DNA from 3 places in the Aquibium microcysteis genome. Region 1 is predicted to be linked to each of the others. Evidence: predicted binding sites of a transcription regulator. Region 1 holds the regulator's gene; each other region holds the start of a gene.
The links. Region 1 encodes LexA, which represses DNA repair genes until DNA is damaged. Its sites were predicted from a motif close to TGTTCNNNNTGTGTTCNG; they were not measured.

Region 1 (2,266 bases):
CTCGCCGCTCGGTCTCGTGGCGAACCTGCTCGCCATGCCCGTGGTGTCGCTCGTCGTCATGCCGTCGGCGGTGCTCGCCGGCGTGCTGATGCCGTTCGGGCTCGACGGGCCGGCGCTCGACCTGATGGGCTGGGGCATCGGCGTGATGCTGGCGGTCGCGCGCCGGCTGGCGGAGCTGACGCCGATCGACGCCGTCGGCGCCATCCCGGCGGCAGCAGTGCTGACGCTGACGGTGGCCCTCGTGCTGGCGACCGTGCTGACCACATGGCTGCGCCTGCTCGCCCTGCCGCTGCTCGTCGCCGGCCTCGCCATCATCGCGGGCCGCGACCTGCCGGATCTGTTCGTATCGGACGACGGCCGCCTGGTCGCCATGCGCATGGGCAACGGCGACCTCTCCGTCAGTCGGCCGCGACCGAGCGACTTCGTCACCGGGATATGGATGGATGCGGCCATGGCCGGCGCAGTCGTCCGGCCGGTGATGACTTCGGGCGGAGCCGAGCAGGCATCCGGCGTGCCGCAGCCGTTCTCGCCGCCGGAGCCCGACACGCCGTTCACCTGCACCGGCGGAGCCTGTGCTGCCCGCCATGCCAGCGGCGCGTTGGTCGTCTGGGTGAGCGAGGGGGTGTCGGCATCAGGGCATTGCGGTACCGCCGCCCTCATGGTGATCGAGGATGCGACGGTCGCTGCCCCCTGTCCCGCCGGCAGTTCCACGACCGTGCTCACGAGGCGCGATCTCGCCCGCCGCGGCAGTGCGGAAGGACGATTCACGGCGGCCGGCGAGGGGAGGGGAGCAAACGTCGCGCTCCGCCGCGCCATACGCGAACCCTTCAGACCCTGGCATGCGCACCGGAGCTTTTCGCGCGAGGCGCGCGGCATGCCGCCCTATGAGCCCGAAAGGCGGAAGCCGGACGAAAGCAGCGCAGGTGCTCCGGCCGGCAGGAGCCCGGACGCGCCGGCTCAGTAACGCCGGATGAGGCCGACCAGTTTGCCCTGGACGCTGACGCGGTCGGGTCCGAAGATCCGCGTCTCGTAGGCGGGGTTGGCCGCTTCGAGCGCAATCGACGCGCCCTTGCGGCGGAAGCGCTTCAGCGTCGCCTCTTCGCCGTCGACGAGCGCCACCACGATGTCCCCGGGCGTGGCACTGGAAGTATTGCGGATGATGACCGTATCGCCGTCGAGGATGCCGGCCTCGATCATCGAATCGCCCTTCACCTCCAGCGCGTAGTGGTCGCCGCCCGCCAGCATGTCCGGCGGCACCACGACCGAATGGGTCTGGTGCTGGATGGCGTCGATCGGAACGCCGGCGGCGATGCGGCCCATCACCGGGATCGAAACACCGTTCGCGTTGTCGTCGTTGCTGGCCGTGCGCGCGGGACTCGCTTCCGGCTTCCTGCCTAGTCCGCCCTCCACGACGCTGGGCGAGAACTTCCGCGGCGCGCCGAGGCCGGGCGCAATCGAATCGGGCAGCCGCAGCACTTCCAGCGCGCGGGCGCGGTTGGGCAGCCGCCGGATGAAACCGCGTTCCTCCAGCGCCGTGATCAGGCGGTGGATGCCCGACTTGGAGGCGAGATCGAGCGCCTCCTTCATCTCGTCGAAGGACGGCGGTATGCCCGTCTCCTTCAGACGCTCGTGGATATAGAGCAGCAGTTCGTGTTGCTTGCGGGTCAGCATGGGTCCACCCCCGGAAGGAATCGTGCGAAAAACAAAACCGGAACAAACCTATCTGTTCCAGTCTTGTTCCGCAATCGCTTTGTTCGGATCCGGTCACCGCGCATGCGCAGAAACCGGCCAGCGCCGCTTCCCGCTGCCACGCCCGCCTGACCGGCGCGATGGGCGAGCCGCGGCGCCGGGGATGGAAGCGCCGACGGCTGGGGACGAAGGTCGGTCAACCGCTGGTAAATTCTCCGCGTGCGTTGCATAGGTTGGCAGGCGGGGCGTGGCGTGGAAGTCGCAGGGGAATTCCGGTGTCGCCCGGCTCTTACGAGAGGGGCGTCTGTCGGGGCTCATGGAATTCTCACCGAGGCGGGCTGCCGAGCCGGTCGCATCTCATCTGAAGACGGCGAGCATTCGCTCGCGTGTCGCCGACTATGGAAGCGAGTTGCTGCTGCCATTGCTCGCGGTCATCGGGATCGTCATCACCATCCTGGGTGCCGCCTCGCTCGTCTCGCTGCATCCGGGGTCCGACCACGTCGTCGAGCGAGCGGTGCTCGAGGACCCGTCGGCGCGGCTGGGCGTCGAGGATGTGGTCGGGATGCAGTTCGCGCCG
Region 2 (2,266 bases), 2.3 Mb from region 1:
GGTGACGTCCCGCGCGTCCGGCGATCTGTCCGAGTTCGGCCGCCGTCAGGTCGCGGTACTGGAAGCCGTCGAATTTGCGGTTCTGCGCGAAGGCGACGTGATCGACGTCGAGGTTCAGGCCCATGCCGATGGCATCCGTCGCCACCAGGAAATCGACGTCTCCCGACTGGTAGATCTCCACCTGCGCATTGCGTGTGCGCGGCGACAGGGCGCCCAGCACCACCGCCGCGCCGCCGCGCTGGCGACGGATGAGTTCGGCGATGCCGTAGACCTCGTCGGCCGAGAAGGCGACGATGGCGGAGCGGCGCGGCAGCCGGGTGATCTTCTTCGAGCCGGCATAGGCCAGATGCGACATGCGCGGCCGCGTGACGACGGAGATGCCCTTGAGCAGCTTCTCCAGGATGCCGCGCATGCTGGCCGCCCCGAGCAGCAGCGTCTCGTCGCGGCCGCGCAGATGCAGGATCCGGTCGGTGAAGATGTGGCCCCGCTCGAGATCGTTGGCGATCTGGACCTCGTCGATGGCCACGAAGGAGGCACTCGTCTCGCGGGGCATCGCCTCGACGGTGCAGACGGAATAGCGCGCCCCGGGCGGCTGGATCTTCTCCTCGCCCGTGATCAGCGAGACGTTTCCGACACCCACCTTCTCTGCGACGCGCCCGTAGACCTCGCGGGCAAGGAGCCTCAGCGGAAGCCCGATGATCCCCGAGGGGTGCGCCACCATGCGCTCGATCGCCAGATGGGTCTTGCCGGTGTTCGTGGGACCGAGAACGGCGGTCACATCCCGGCCCGACAGGATCAACGGCGATGACTTGGAGGGGTGCACGTTCATGAACTGGAGATGCGGCCCTTCGTGCCTTAGCCCCTACACTGCGCCCCCGCAGGAGTCCGGTCCGGCACGACCGGTACCACACGCCGCCGAGACATAGGGACTCCGGCCCGCGATGACAATCGCAAAACGGAGGCCGCGGCCAGATTCGCTGCAACTGGAACGAGTCTCGAACGAAAGGGAGACGAATCGCTGACTATGGGTGATTCATGCTTTGTTCGACGCATCATCTGGTTGGTCGTGTCGCCCGCGCCTACCATATCGTGAATCATTTGAATCACTTGTGCCTGCCGCGGCGATGGCCGCCGGCACCGCTCCGAAATCGCGTCAAGCAAAAACAGCGGCGGCCGGTCGCTCGCGCGAACCGGCCGCCGCAAATCCCTTCGCCTGCGTCAGATGAAGTACTGGCCGCCGTTGGCGGTGATCGTGGAGCCGGTGATGAAGCCGGCGTCGTCCGAGACGAGGAAGACGACGCAGCGCGCGATCTCGGCAGCCTCGCCCAGCCGGCCGACGGGGATCTGCGCGATGATGCTCTCGCGCACCTTTTCGGGCACCGCCATCACCATGTCCGTCCCGATGTAACCGGGGCAGACCGCGTTGACGGTGATGCCGACCCGCGCGCCTTCCTGGGCCAGCGCCTTGGTGAAGCCGAGGTCGCCCGCCTTGGCGGCCGAGTAGTTCGCCTGCGCGAACTGCCCCTTCTGGCCGTTGATCGAGGAGATCGTGACGATGCGGCCGAATTTGCGTTCGCGCATGCCGTTCCACAGCGGATGCGTCATGTTGAAGACGCCGTCGAGATTGGTCCGCATGACGTCGGTCCACTGCTCGCGCGTCATGCGGTGGAAAGGCGCGTCGCGGGTGATGCCGGCATTGTTCACCAGCACGTCCACCGGGCCGAGATCGGCCTCCACGGCAGCGATGCCGGCCGCGCAGGCGTCGTAATCGGCCACCGACCATTTGTAGGTCTTGATGCCGGTCTCGGCGGTGAACCTGGCCGCCGCTTCGTCATTGCCGGCATAATTGGCTGCGACCCTGTAACCCGCATCCTTCAGCGCCATCGAGATGGCCGCGCCGATGCCGCGCGATCCGCCGGTGACGAGTGCTGTCCTTGGCATTCCGTGTCTCCTCCTCGGTTAGGGCAATCGGCAGTCGGCAGTCGGCACCTGGACTTCCTGCCCCTTTTCCGACTGCCGACTGCCGAAACCCGACTGCCTTAATTCATCGCTTCCACGCACATCGCGACGCCCATGCCGCCGCCGATGCAGAGCGTGGCCAGGCCCTTCCTCGCGCCGCGGCGCTTCATCTCGTGCACCAGCGTGTTGAAGATGCGCGCACCAGAGGCGCCGATCGGATGGCCGATGGCGATGGCGCCGCCGTTGACGTTGACGATCTCCGGGTTCCAGCCCATGCCCTTGTTGACCGCGCAGGCCTGCGCCGCAA
Region 3 (2,266 bases), 2.5 Mb from region 1:
TGGCTGCTCCTGCAGCGCGCCGCCAATTCCGGCGAGATGACGCGCGACCAGGTCGCGGCCGAGAAGGCCAAGGTGCGGCTCGACACGGCGTCGGCCCAGAACGACGTTCCCGGCTGGAACGAACTGCCGCAGGCCTTCAAGGATCTGGTCGATCGCTCGCTGAGCCTGCAGGGTCTGGTCCGCCGCATGGACGACGAGATCTACGGCAGCGGCGCGATGCCGGCGCAGCCGCCGCGCGCCAATCCGGTTTCCGACCAGATCTCGCTGCTCAACACCGCCTTCGGCCGCGGCTGAACGCGATCAGGGTCCCCACAGCGCGAGCGCCCATCGGACGCCCGACTCGGTCGCGGGCGAGGCCAGCACCGCGGCAGTCACGATGAGGCCGAAGGTCACCCTCCGGTAGGTCGCCTCGGTCGCCAGACCATAGAGCCTTGCGCCGATGGCCAGCCCCGCGAAATAGACCGGCGCAGCGGCGATGCCGAGCATCACCGGCCCGCGGTCGAACAGTCCCGCGGTCCAGAGATTGCCGATCGACAGCACCTCTCCCAGGAAGAACAGCGTGAGCAGGTTGGCCCGCAGCAGCGCGGCGGGCAGGCCGGACGCGAGCCAGTAGAGGATCACCGGCGGACCCGGAATGGAGGCCATGCCGCCGAGCAGTCCGGCCAAGCCGCCCACCCCCGCCGCGACCGCCGCATTGCGCGGTCCGCGCCACGTCCAGCCGCTCCACAGCGCCGCCGCGCAGGCGAGGATGGCGATCGAGATCGCCCACCGCAGCGTCACCGGATCGCCCGCCTTGAGGAGCAGTACGCCGACCGGCAGCATCACGAACAGCCCGGCCGCCACCGGGAGCACATCGCGCCAGCGCGCCTGCCTGAGCGCCGGCAGCGTCACCGGCAGGACCGGCAGCGAATCCATGATGACGATGACGACGATCGCCGCCTGCGGGCCGTAGAGCGCGCCGGCCACGGGCGCGACGATCATGCCCGTACCGAAGCCCGAAAGGCCGCGCGCGATGCCCGCCAGCAGCACGGTGACCAGAAGCACGCCAAGCGCGGCGTCGGGGACAGGCAGGTCTGTCGGCACTGTGCACGTCTCGCGCCCTGACGCATGTCTCCCGGAAGCGGGCACCGGTTCGGGGGAAAGACATGGGAGAAAAGGACCTGAAGCGTGCGGCGCGGATCTGCAAGATCGCGGCACGCTTCAGGCGGGTTCCGGCCGCCGTCCCCTGGACGGCGGTGGAAATGTTTCTCATTTGTTCACTTCAGCATGGCAATGGTCCTCGACTCGCATAGGATAGGTCCATGGCAGAGACGATTCGCATCATCGGCATCGACCCGGGCCTCCGGCGCACCGGATGGGGCATCATCGAGGCCTGCGGCAATTCCCTGCGCTTCCTCGGCGCCGGCACGATCCGGTCCGACGACAAGGCCGATCTCGCCTCGCGCCTGTGCCAGCTGCACGACGGTCTCGCCGCCATCGTCCACGCCGAGCGGCCGGACGAGGCGGCGGTCGAGCAGACCTTCGTCAACAAGGACGCCACCGCGACGCTGAAGCTCGGCCAGGCGCGCGGCGTGGCCATGCTGGTGCCGGCGCTGGCCGGCCTGCCGGTTTCCGAATACGCGCCGAACGCGGTCAAGAAGACCGTCATCGGCGTCGGCCATGGCGACAAGCGGCAGATCCACATGATGGTGAAGGTGCTGATGCCGCGGGCCGCCTTCGACAGCGACGACGCTGCCGATGCGCTGGCGATCGCCATCTGCCATGCCCATCACCGGCAGAGCGCGGCGGGGCGTCTGGCGGCACTGGCCAGGGCAGGCTGATCGGCGCCTGCGGTCGCGCACGCGCCTCAGGCGAGTTCGGGCCGCTCGAAATCGCCCGACTGGCGGTTCATCGCCCACAATTCTCCCGTCGAAATGTCGAACCAGGCGCCGTGCAGCGACAGCCGGCCCTTGTCCTCCAGGATCTTGACGCAGGGAAAGGTCCGCAGATTGGCGATCGAGAAGCGGATCGAGATCCGCTCCAGCGCGGTCTGCCGTTCGCCGGCGGTCATCATGCTGTTGTGGCTGACGACGTCGGCCGCCGGTGCCACCATGCTCATCCACTTTCCGATGAAATCGCCCGGCGACAGCGGCTCGGCGGCCGGATCGAGCGCGGCGCGGATGCCGCCGCAGCGGCCGTGGCCGAGCACGACGATGTGCTTCACCTTCAGGCTCTGCACCGCGAATTCCAGCGCCGCCGACGTGGAATGGTGCCCCCCGTCCGGCTG

Region 2: the regulator LexA is predicted to act here: its motif matches at 985-1,002, upstream of IAI54_RS18390 (helicase-related protein).
Region 3: the regulator LexA is predicted to act here: its motif matches at 1,243-1,260, upstream of ruvC (crossover junction endodeoxyribonuclease RuvC).

What each region holds. Positions count from the first base shown of each region.
Region 1 is NZ_CP061080.1:1,649,095-1,651,360, reverse strand. Features, by position in the region: gene IAI54_RS07530 (ComEC/Rec2 family competence protein) at 1-964, shown strand, start outside; gene lexA (transcriptional repressor LexA) at 958-1,671, opposite strand; gene IAI54_RS07520 (sensor histidine kinase) at 2,099-2,266, shown strand, end outside.
Region 2 is NZ_CP061080.1:3,943,073-3,945,338, forward strand. Features, by position in the region: gene IAI54_RS18390 (helicase-related protein) at 1-829, opposite strand, end outside; gene phbB (acetoacetyl-CoA reductase) at 1,219-1,941, opposite strand; gene IAI54_RS18400 (acetyl-CoA C-acetyltransferase) at 2,040-2,266, opposite strand, start outside.
Region 3 is NZ_CP061080.1:4,099,142-4,101,407, forward strand. Features, by position in the region: gene rcdA (protease adaptor protein RcdA) at 1-294, shown strand, start outside; gene IAI54_RS19145 (TSUP family transporter) at 301-1,083, opposite strand; gene ruvC (crossover junction endodeoxyribonuclease RuvC) at 1,302-1,820, shown strand; gene IAI54_RS19155 (carbonic anhydrase) at 1,847-2,266, opposite strand, start outside.